2 regions of the Afipia dichlorophenoxyacetatis genome follow, and region 1 is predicted to be linked to the other one. Evidence: predicted binding sites of a transcription regulator. Region 1 holds the regulator's gene; the other holds the start of a gene.
What was found. Region 1 encodes PhoB, which activates phosphate uptake and scavenging genes when phosphate is short. Its sites were predicted from a motif close to TGTCATNNANCTGTCAT; they were not measured.
Positions count from the first base shown of each region.

Region 1 (5,742 bases):
TGCTGTTCGTTTTGACGTTCTTCGTGCTCGCTGGCGCTCGCTTGATGCTGCTGCGCCTTGAGAAGAAGGCGGGAGGCTAAACTCATGAACCCGATTTACGTATCCCGCCGTCGCTCAGATATCATCGTCAGGTTTTTGTGCCTGGGTGCTGCTCTATTCGGCGTGACATGGCTCGCGCTCATCCTGTTCACGTTGTTTTACAATGGCCTTGCAGGCCTCTCGCTTCAGCTCTTCACTGAAAATACGCCGCCTCCCGGATCGACGGAAGGCGGCCTGCTGAACGCGATCGTTGGCTCGCTCATCATGACCGTGCTGGGCGTTGGCATCGGTGCACCGATCGGACTGTTCGCCGGAACTTACCTCGCCGAATACGGCAAGCACGATAAGCTCACCTCGGTGATCCGCTTCATCAACGACATTCTGTTGAGCGCGCCTTCGATCATAATCGGCTTGTTCATTTATGGTGCGGTGGTCGTGCCGATGGGCGGGTTTTCGGCGCTTGCGGGTACGCTTGCTCTTGCGGTGATTGTCATTCCAGTGGTGTTGCGTACGACGGAAGACATGTTGCGGCTGGTGCCAAATCAGCTTCGTGAAGCCGCTTCGGCGCTCGGTCTGCCACGGTCGCTCGTGATTAAGCGCATCGCATACCGTGCTGCGCGCTCCGGGCTCATCACTGGCATCCTGCTTGCAACCGCGCGCGTCGCGGGTGAAACCGCACCGCTGCTGTTCACGGCACTCAGCAACCAGTTCTTCAGCCTCGATCTGACCAAGACGATGGCTAACCTGCCGGTGACTATCAACAACTTCGTCCAAAGCCCCTATGCGTACTGGAAAGAACTCGCGTGGAGCGGCGCCTTGATCATCACCCTGACCGTACTTGCCCTTAACATTGGCGCACGCATTCTTGTCGCCGAGAGGACAGCAAAATGAGCGAGCTTTCTGTCTCCACTAGCCATTCTTCCAGCTCGGCACCGTCTATGATGGCAGCGGCGGATGCGCGTCCCAAAGTGACGGTGCGTGATCTGAACTTCTATTATGGCGAACATCACGCGCTGAAAAACATCAACCTGCTGCTGGGCGAGAACCGGGTGACGGCGTTCATCGGACCGTCGGGATGCGGAAAGTCCACGTTGTTGCGTATTTTCAACCGCATGTATGACCTGTATCCAGGCCAGCGCGCGGTCGGGCAGCTCATGCTGGACAACACCAACATTCTCGACCCGAAGCTCGACCTCAACTTGCTGCGCGCGCGCATCGGCATGGTGTTCCAGAAGCCCACGCCGTTCCCGATGACCATCTATGAGAACATCGCGTTCGGTATCCGTCTTTATGAAAAGATTTCCAAGTCCGAAATGGACGGTCGCGTTGAAGCCGCGTTGCGCGGCGGCGCGCTCTGGAACGAGGTCAAGGATAAGCTGAATGCGAGCGGCTTGAGCCTTTCGGGCGGCCAGCAGCAGCGCCTGTGCATCGCACGGACGGTCGCGGTGCGACCGGAAGTGATCCTGTTCGACGAACCTTGCTCGGCGCTCGACCCGATCTCCACCGCCAAGGTCGAAGAACTGATCCAGGAACTGAAAGAGAGTTATACGATCGCGATCGTCACGCATAACATGCAGCAGGCGGCGCGCGTGTCCGACAAGACGGCGTTCATGTATCTCGGCCAACTGATCGAGTTCGATGATACGAACAAGATCTTTACGTCGCCGACCGACAGACGGACGCAAGACTACATCACCGGCCGATTCGGCTGACGCTTATCGCGTGGAGAATTATTATGGGAACAGATCATACCGCCAAGGCGTTCGACGAAGATCTCCAGGAGCTTAACCGGCTCGTCGCAGAGATGGGTGGTTTGGCGGAACGTCAGATCGTTGATTCTGTCGACGCCCTGATCCGTCGGGACGTCGCGTTGGGCAAGCGTGTCGTTGCCGCCGATCTCGACATCGACAAGTTGCAGCATGCGATCGAAGAGCGTGCAGTTCTGACCATTGCGCGCCGTCAACCGATGGCTGTCGATCTTCGAGAGATCGTCGGTTCGCTGCGAGTTGCGACTGATCTTGAGCGCATGGGCGACTTGTCCAAGAATATCGGTAAGCGCGTCGCCGCGCTCGATAGCGATTTCCACCCGCTGAAGCTGATCCGCGGCCTCGAACATATGACCGATCTGGTACAGTCCCAGGTGAAGTCGGTGCTTGATGCTTATGCGGCGCATGACTTGCCGGCTGCCATGGCGGTCTGGAAGGGCGACGAGGAAGTCGATGCGATCTGCACCTCGTTGTTCCGTGAGTTGCTGACTTACATGATGGAAGATCCGCGCAATATCGGCTTCTGCATCCACTTGATGTTCTGCGCCAAGAACATCGAGCGGATCGGCGACCATGCGACGAATATCGCTGAGACGGTCTTCTACATGATCGAAGGTCAACAGATGGTCGATCAGCGCCCCAAAGGCGATATGACGAGTTTTGCGACAGTTGTCTCCGGCAGCTGATGAGAGGGTTTAAATTGAAGGGTCGGACATGAGCGCCCGAATTCTTGTCGTTGAGGACGAAGAAGCGTTGACCACGTTGCTTCGGTACAATCTGGATGCTGAAGGCTACGATGTCGAAACCGTTGCACGCGGTGACGACGCCGACACCAGGCTTAAGGAGCACATCCCTGATCTGATCGTGCTCGATTGGATGTTGCCTGGTTTGTCGGGGATCGAACTTTGCCGTCGTCTGCGGGCAAGACCTGAGACGAAGCAGATCCCGATCATCATGCTGACCGCGCGCGGCGAGGAAAGCGAACGGGTGAGGGGTCTTGCCACCGGAGCGGACGACTACATCGTCAAGCCATTCTCGGTGCCGGAACTCTTGGCGCGGGTGAAGGGCTTGTTGCGTCGCGCCAGCCCCGAGCGCCTTGCCACGGTTCTTGCCTTTGGTGACATCGAATTGGACCGTGACCGGCGCCGTGTGGCTCGTTCCGGCCGCCCCATCGATCTCGGACCGACCGAATACCGTCTTCTGGAGTTCTTCCTGGAACACCCGGGACGCGTTTTCAGCCGCGAGCAATTGCTCGACGGTGTTTGGGGGCGTGACATCTATATCGATGAGCGCACCGTGGACGTCCATATCGGCCGGCTCAGGAAACTTCTGAACCTAGGCCGGGAGCAGGATCCCATCCGGACCGTTCGCGGCGCCGGATATGCCTTGGACGATCGCTTCGCCAAAGCTGAGTAATCCCAACAAGATTGCTGCAGAGCAGCATTAAAGAGATGTTGCTCTGCAATCGTTGGTAGGCGCTGATAACAATTTTGTGCCGATTAGGAGCAAAATTGCACCTCGCTTTTGGGCATCTCCATGTTAACCTGACTCATGACGGGGCAATAAAAACCCAGTCGCAGGATGAATTGGGAAGGAGACCAAAATGGCCTGGAAAGCTCCAAAGATTGTTGAAGTGCCGGTGGGCATGGAAATCAACATGTATGCCTGCGCGGCGCGCAAGTAAGTCTGCGAATTTCTGCAAAAGACAATTGGTCCGGTTTGCGTTAGGGCTCGCCCGATAGGTGGAGTTCTTTCGCACCGGGCTTTGTTGTGTCTGGGTCTAGTTTCCGCAAGCCGGGAATGCCGGAGGCGTCGGGATGTTGCGTGTTGTCGTTCTAGGGGTGGCGGCTGGTGGCGGCGTCCCGCAATGGAACTGCAACTGCAAGGTTTGCCGAACCACGCGGATCGAGCGACCGGATTTGCGAGCCACACAGGCCTCGATCGCTGTCAGCGCCGATAACGAACACTGGTTTCTGATCAATGCGTCGCCCGACCTGCGTCAGCAGGTGATTGCAACGCCGCAACTTCATCCGAAACTGGATCAATTACGCCACAGTCCGATCTCGGGAGTGATTCTGACCAACGGCGAGGTCGATGCCGTCGCTGGGTTATTGTCCCTGCGCGAGGGCTGGCCTTTCACCATCTACGCGCATCAGCGCGTTCTTTCGACACTCAGGGATAACAGCATCTTCAATGTCCTGAGCGCGGAGCGGGTAGGCCGCGAACCGATCGAATTCGATGTTGCTTTCGAGCCCATGCTGGCGGACGGCTCACCGTCAGGATTGGAAGTCCTCCCATTCCTCGTTCCTGGCAAACGTGCCTGGTATCTGGAAGATGCTGCAGCACCTGCGCTGGACGATGAAGCAGGCGATACGGTCGGCCTGCGAATTTCGGACAAGCAGAGCGGCCAATACTTCTTTTTTCTGGCGGCTTGCGCTGCCATGACCCCTGAGCTGAAGCTGCGTCTGAAAAACGCCCCACTGGTGTTTTTTGACGGAACGGTCTGGCGCGATGATGAGCTGATTGCAGCCGGACTTGGCAGCAAGACAGGGCAGCGAATGGGGCACATGGCCATGTCAGGCACGGATGGCGCAATAGCAGCCCTTGCCGATCTTGGAATTGGCCGTAAAGTTTTTCTTCACATCAACAATTCCAATTTGGCGCTGTTGCCGGAGTCCGCAGAGCGCGCGCATGTCGAAGCGGCAGGCTGGCTAATTCCCTCGGACGGGATGGAGATTATCGTTTGAAGACGACAACCGCCTTTTCATTGGCGAAAGGGACGCCGCTTGCCAGTGCGGAAGACCTGGAGGCCGCGCTGCGGCACATCGGCGAAACCCGCTATCACAATCTGCACCCATTTCACCGGCTGCTGCACGGCGGCAAGCTCAACAAGGGGCAGGTCCAAGCCTGGGCACTCAATCGCTACTACTATCAGAGCTCCATTCCCATCAAGGATGCGGTGGTGCTTTCCCGTTTTCGCGACCGCAATATTCGCCTCGAATGGCGGCATCGCATCGAAGATCACGATGGGAATTTCGGCACCGAAGGTGGCATTGAGCGCTGGCTGAAATTGACCGAGGGGCTTGGGCTCGACTCCGATTACGTGGAGTCTGCGGAGGGGATTCTGCCGGCAACACGCTTCGCGGTAGACGCCTATGTCCACTTCGTCCGGGACAAGACTCCGCTTGAGGCCATCGCGTCGTCGTTGACGGAGTTGTTCGCGCCAAATCTCCATGAGGAGCGCATTTCCGGGATGCTGGCGCACTATGATTTCGTTAATCCGAACATCATGAGCTATTTCAAGCGTCGGCTGGAACAGGCGCCGCGCGACGCCAATTTCGCGCTTGATTTCGTCAAGGCGCATGCAACCACGCCGGAACAGCGCGAAGCCGTGTGCAATGCACTCATCTTCAAGACCAACGTGCTGTGGGTTCAGCTCGATGCGCTGTACCATGCCTATGTCGAAGGCCACATACCGCCGGGGGCCTTCGTGCCGGAACAGGGTTGAAGCCATTGCGAAATCGTCGGATCGACATAACTGAGAGTAGTCGCCCGGTGCTGGCGCGGCACGCGAAGCTGCGTTTCGACGAGACACGGCAGCGGTGGGTGATCCTGGTACCGGAGCGCGTGCTCGCTCCCGACGACATTGCGGTCGAGATCCTTCAGCTTTGCGATGGCATACGCAGCGTGGATGCGATTATCGATACGCTGGCGGAAAAGTATGTGGCTGATCGAGCGCTGATCGCAGGCGATGTGATCGCGATGTTGAAGGATCTTGCGGATAAGGGATTTTTGGCTGAGGCACAGGACACGAAATCATGAGTCCGACGCTGACTGACGCGAGCTCCGTCCACGCTGATCCCACTGACGGGTTGGCGATCCTCGAGACGCGCAAGTCGCAGGCAGAGACCTTTGGCATTCCGCTGGCTGTTTTGGC
Region 1 covers NZ_AP029250.1:3,865,610-3,871,351, reverse strand. The annotation lists gene pstC (phosphate ABC transporter permease subunit PstC) at 1-80, shown strand, start outside; gene pstA (phosphate ABC transporter permease PstA) at 85-930, shown strand; gene pstB (phosphate ABC transporter ATP-binding protein PstB) at 927-1,751, shown strand; gene phoU (phosphate signaling complex protein PhoU) at 1,775-2,491, shown strand; gene phoB (phosphate regulon transcriptional regulator PhoB) at 2,520-3,221, shown strand; gene pqqA (pyrroloquinoline quinone precursor peptide PqqA) at 3,409-3,489, shown strand; gene pqqB (pyrroloquinoline quinone biosynthesis protein PqqB) at 3,623-4,552, shown strand; gene pqqC (pyrroloquinoline-quinone synthase PqqC) at 4,549-5,313, shown strand; gene pqqD (pyrroloquinoline quinone biosynthesis peptide chaperone PqqD) at 5,319-5,627, shown strand; gene pqqE (pyrroloquinoline quinone biosynthesis protein PqqE) at 5,624-5,742, shown strand, end outside.

Region 2 (5,742 bases), 1.5 Mb from region 1:
TTGCCGCTCAAGATAAGTGAGCGACGGAACGGCGCGTGCGCCCGGGCGCGACAGTGTGGGTCCGCCTAGCATGACCGGGCCATCGTTCGGCGGACCGTAGGCATGCTCCGGACTGTGACACGACGCGCAAGACAGCTTGCCTGACGACGACAGGCGCGTGTCGTAAAAGACCTCGCGGCCGAGCTGCGCCATCGCCGACAACGGCGCGGTTTGCGGACGGATAAGTTGGATCGGGTGCGGGTTCTCGCCGATCGAATCTTGCGGTTCGGCGGCGAAAACGGCGCCGGCCAAACTAAGGCCGGCGCCGAGAAGCCACAATGCGCGAATGCGTATCATGTGCGTAAGTGACCGTAGATGTCCTTAGTTCGTCGTCACGGTTCCGGTCGACGGATCAAGGTTCAGCTTGTCGGTCCGGGCAGCCTTGGTGAAGTCGAACATGTCGATGATCGAGCCAGCGGTCGCGTCAACCGAACCGCCGCCGAGGCGACGACCGTTCAGCCAGTTGTCCTGGATGAAGCGGACGACAGAAGCCTGCGAGATCGCCGTGTGGCTGATGAAGTTCTGCTTCGCGAAGGGCGAGACCACGATGAAGGGCACGCGGGTGCCCGGACCGCAGCGACCGTTCACCGGCAGGCCCTTAAGGCCCAGCGGCTGACGCTGAATGTTCACGCCGCGACCGCACTGGCCGGGACCGTTCACCTGGTCGACGGTCGCATCGTAGGATGCCGTGGTCGGCGTGGCGTAAGCGTGATCGTAGAATCCGTCGGAGTCATCGTAGGTGATGATGACGGCGGTGCTGTTCCAATCAGGCTGCTGCTGCAGGAAGTTGATCAGCGCGACGTTGCCGGCCTGCTCGTCGAGCGGGTCGGAGTTGCCTGCGTGGCCATCCTGATAAGCCGACATCTTGATGTAGGAGACCGACGGATAGTTGCCGGAGCTCACTGCATCATAGAAGTCCTGCAGATCGTAGCCGTGGTTGGCCGGATCTTTCGCGCCGTTGACATTGGTGTAACCGACAGCCGCGATCGAGCTTGGTCGAGCATGCGTCGGATTGGCGGTCGACACGTAGTACTGGAACCATGCGTGGTGCGGAACATAGTCTGTCTTGGTGCCGTTAAGGACAGCGCTGAATGTTGAGCGCTGGCAGCCCGTGCTACCGTTCGCGTTCTTAGCTGCAAGGCTGAAGCCGCCCATGAACGAGCCCCAGGTGAGGTTCGCAGCGTTCAGCATATCGCCGATGTTCGGACCCGTCAGGATCGCTGCGCTCGAGGTGCTCGAGCAGACGTCGAAGCCGGGATCGACGTCGCCGATCAGCGTCAGGGCGCCCGCCCCGTCATTGATCACGTTGCCGTTCGGCGCAGTGCCCGCGGTCATCTGCACGCCGTTGGTCTGGCCGGAGATCACGTTGATCGCACCGTTGGTCGATGGACCGTAGCTGTCGGTGTAGGCGTTGTCGTTCATCGCGAAATTCTGGGCGTAATTCCAAAACGCGGTCACGGTGTTGCCGTCGAAGTAGCCCATCACCTGGCCCTTGGTGCCGAACGCGCCGGCGCCGCCGGTGGTGCCCTTACCGGTGTTCACCGGGAAGAGATCCGCCTTGCCGTTGTCATAGGCCTTTTGCTCGGCCGTATAGGCATGGTTCTGCGACTGAGTGTTCGCCTGCGAGCGATCGAGGCGGAAAGGATTGGCGGCGTCGGTGCCGTTCAACGCGACCGAAGCGTTGCCGTTCATGGAGAGCAGTGTCGGATTCGAAATGAAGTTGTTCGACTTCGGCGTGTTCGCCTTAGCCGTGAACACCGGCTCGCCCGCAGGGTTCGCCGCATTCGGATAAGTGCCGAAGTAGTGATCATACGAACGGTTTTCGTTAAAGATCACGACGAGATGCTTGATCGGAGTCGCGGTACGGACCGCGTTCTGCGGGCTTGTGGAATCAGCCGAAACCGATCCGCTGACACCAGCTACGACGGCAAACATCGTAGCAGTCGACAATAAAAACTTTTTCATCTTGGCCCCAAAAAAAGAGATGGCTTAGCGCCGCGCGTTTCTAATCGGCGGGAATGACGGTCATGTGTCAATTTGACGCAGCCCGACAATCTCATCACCGCACGTGCAATTTTTTTTTGAATGACACGCGCGTCGCACAGAAAACGGCGATCGCTCTTTGACGTTTGCAAGACGAAACGATGAAACCACTCACCTCACCCACTGGAATCGGCAAGGAAGACGAGGCATCGGACCTTATGATTCCCCGGCATCATCTCGCTTCACGATATTTCTGCGCAACTGTTTGAGCGCGAGACAACGTCTCACTCTTTTCGCTGCGAATTGCGAAAGTTTTATTTCAGAAAAAATACCGACCTATCGGACTACGATTGTTCTGTGGAATTTCACAGGCGCCCTTGCGAATGTCAGCGCAACAGATCTGCCTCGCTCGGCCGCGGCGACGACGAGGCCGGTTATTTTCTCCGGCCTCGTTCATCCCGCACGAATGGTTGCGGCACTTTGTTCCAACCCGCCCCTCCCTCTTTCGACTCGTAATTGTAAGCCTAAAGGCGCAATATCCAGTATCGCCGGCATGACAAAGGCCGCTGGCGACAGAGAGACCGATTGCGCTCCCCGTCTGTCTCGAACAGCGGAGCAGTCCCAATGGCCCGGATCCAATCAACCTATCAAGCCCAGTTACGCAGCCTGGCTGCGCAGCTGCGACACGAAGCAGATACGATTCCGCATGGACGCGCGCGGGATGGTTTGTTGCGGCAAGCCGAGAAGCTCGAAAGTTCAGCCACCGTGGAGGGCTGGATCAGCTCGTCAGACCTTCAGTCTCCCAGGGAACAGTTGAATGAGACGCCATGTCACCAGTCGAAGCTGGATGCCCGAACACCTTGAAGAGCTAAGACAGCTTGTCGAGGCCGGAGCATCTCCCTTGCGCGCGGCGGTCCGTCTGAAGCGGACGACGGTGTCTGTGCAAATCAAAGCCAAGGAGGCAGGCTTTCCATTTCTCGATAAGCGGGTGGCAAAGCGACAACAGCTGGAGCGCGAGGCCGACGCTCGCCGCGAGCTGGGCCTGGAGTAAGCGGAACCATCTTGCGCCGTTGATAGCGAACATCGCGGCGCACGCGCGTGCGGTGGGCAAAATGCCGCGGAACGTTTGATCTTCTCGACTGTTTGATTGTTCGAGTATGGATCCGTCGCGCGGGAAACATGACACGCGACGGGAAACTAAAGCCCGGCCAGTCAGGCAGACTGACCGGGATTTTTTTTTGCAGGAACGCGCGCGAAAGATTTCTGTTGGATCCCTCGCCTGATGTGGCGGTCAGGTGTCCAGACACTGATCGCCGCTGACGGCTCAGGACCGGCTGGCCATCCTTCTCTCCAACTTGCTCGTGGCCAGCCGGCCACCTTCGTTGTCTTTCAAACGTTCCGCTGTCCGTCGCAAATATTCGACTTGCTGCACGCACGCGTGAGGAGCACACTTGCGTCATCACCGCGAATGAACGGCGTGCGGTGACTGAGAGACCAGTCGCGCTCCTGCCTATTTTTCGAAACAGCGGGGCGGTCCACAAGTCAATCGACACACAGATCAAACCTCCTCCTTGAAACCGCATGAGTGCGCAGGGCGTGGCCAGGCGTCCACACAAGCGCGCTCCAAAGGATCACTCGGTTCGAATTGTATGTAACTGTCGAATGGGTGAACGCCATCGAGCTCCGACGCCCCAGGGAAAACCATGCCCAAACACATCACGAACCGCGCCTGGAATCACGACGACCGCCTGTTGAAGCGCGCATGTCGCGGCAGGCAAAAAATTGTGCTGATGCCGGTGCACGCTCAATGAGCAAACCTGGATGGACCACCGAACAAACCGAGCGCTTGCGAAAACTCGTTCAGGACGGCGTGAGCCCTGTCAGAGCATCCGTACTTTTCAATAGGACGACAGCTTCTGTTCGGCAGCGCGCCGCACGATCTGGATTCCCCTTTCCCACGGACCAGGACGCGAGAAGAGCACAGCGGCAGAAGGAAGATAAAATTCGCGCGGAGCTTGGCTTGCAAGTGCTTCGGCGCTCGTTGTGATGTTCCGTGGATGAACTGAAGGTGTTCAACGATCGAGGTATCAGTTGGGACCGGGCTGGAACGAACACACAAAAAGTCGATTGGGCCTAGCTACCAAACAGACGATCTCAAAAGGAAAACTAAAATGACAAGCGAAAACGAGAACAAGCAAGGCGGACAACAGAACCAGCAGGGTCAGCAGGGTCAGCAGGGTCAGCAGGGTCAGCAGGGTCAGCAGGGCGGCCAAAACCAAAAGCCTGGTCAGCAGCAACAGCAGAAACCAGGCCAAGGCGGCCAGCAAGGCGCACAACAGAACGAAAACGAAAAGCAGCGCTAGTCGCACTAACGATCCTGGCGCCCCGGCCACGATTGGCCGGGGCATCAGCCACAGAGGCAGCCGGCTTGAACCGGAGCAATCATGGCCAAGATCCGCGTTAGCAGGACCGCCCTCGAGCGCCTGGCCCTCGCTGAAATGAGGAGTGAGGAAGGATGCGGTCAGGTCGTCTCGGTTGAGATCGAATACGCGCCCTGCCGCACCGACGGAAATTGGCGCATTTGCACAGTCGACTTCGGGAGACAGCGAGCCATCATCCGGCCGTCGCTCGCCGTCGACTCGACACATCGAAGAATGTGGCAGCGATACGAGCTGTTAATCGATTCTTGAGGAAGGCCTGCCCACCCCCTCACCAGCTGTAACGAACCACGCCCTTGCCGGCGTAGCTGCGCGTGACGTCCGAGAACTCACCTTCGAAGGTGGCGGCGATGGACCATCCGTTCGTCCAGCTCACTTCAGCGGAGACCATGGTGACGTCCTGTCAGCCGCAAGCGGCGCATCAGCGCCGTGGTTGCGAACAGCATCGTGCGAAGTGAATTGAATTGCATCTGCACTTGCCCCTGAATTCCAGCCCCTGCGTCGTCCCCGGGAGAATCTGGACAAGCCGTAGGAGGTCGAAGATCGGCGCAATGTGCTGAGCGTCTCAGTCAAGAATTTCGATGGTGTTGTTTCGATGCAACATTGATGGCAGCGGATGATGCTATACGCAGGTCTTACGCTGTCAGAGGGTTACCGGTGCAAGTGAGCGGCGCATCCAAATTCATCAAAGCATCGATTATCGTGTTGCTCATAGCTGCGGGAAGTCTGCTGGCTCGTGACAGCGGGGCGAGCTTTCTTCGCCTGCACGAACTGCTCCAGAATAACAGCTTTGCGCCGATCATCTTTCTGGCACTGCACGTCGTTTTCAGCTTGTTGTTTTTGCCTCGCACGATCATGGCAATCACTGCCGGTCTGGTGTTCGGCTTTTGGTATGGCCTGGTCTGGGCGTCGATTGGGAGTGTTGCCGGTGCGCTCGCTGGCTTCGTCTTGACGCGCTACTTCGCAAGCGACCTCGTGAAGCCATCGGAATGGTCGCGGTTTGGTTCTGTTGTGCGACGTGTCGAACAAGGAGGCTGGAGAGCTGTCGCGATGGTGCGGCTCATACCCGCCATCCCGCATTCCCTGACGAATTACCTTCTTGGATTCACGGCCATCAGTGTCGTCGATTTCTCACTGGGGTCGTTGATCGGACAGTTGCCGATGACAGCCGCATTCGTACAATTCGGCGCTGCGGGCGCTCGTCTTGCGATGGGAAAATTTGACTGGGTTCAACCGACGTTGACCGGTTTGGCGATCCTTCTGCTTTCGATGCTCCCGCAAC
Region 2 covers NZ_AP029250.1:2,330,148-2,335,889, reverse strand. The annotation lists gene ACZ5C3_RS10900 (cytochrome-c peroxidase) at 1-336, opposite strand, end outside; gene ACZ5C3_RS10895 (phospholipase C) at 361-2,004, opposite strand; gene ACZ5C3_RS10890 (hypothetical protein) at 2,840-3,073, shown strand; gene ACZ5C3_RS10885 (hypothetical protein) at 4,110-4,670, opposite strand; gene ACZ5C3_RS10880 (TVP38/TMEM64 family protein) at 5,124-5,742, shown strand, end outside.
Region 2: a site for PhoB is predicted at 2,058-2,074, ahead of ACZ5C3_RS10895 (phospholipase C). Genes of this name have one in related genera too.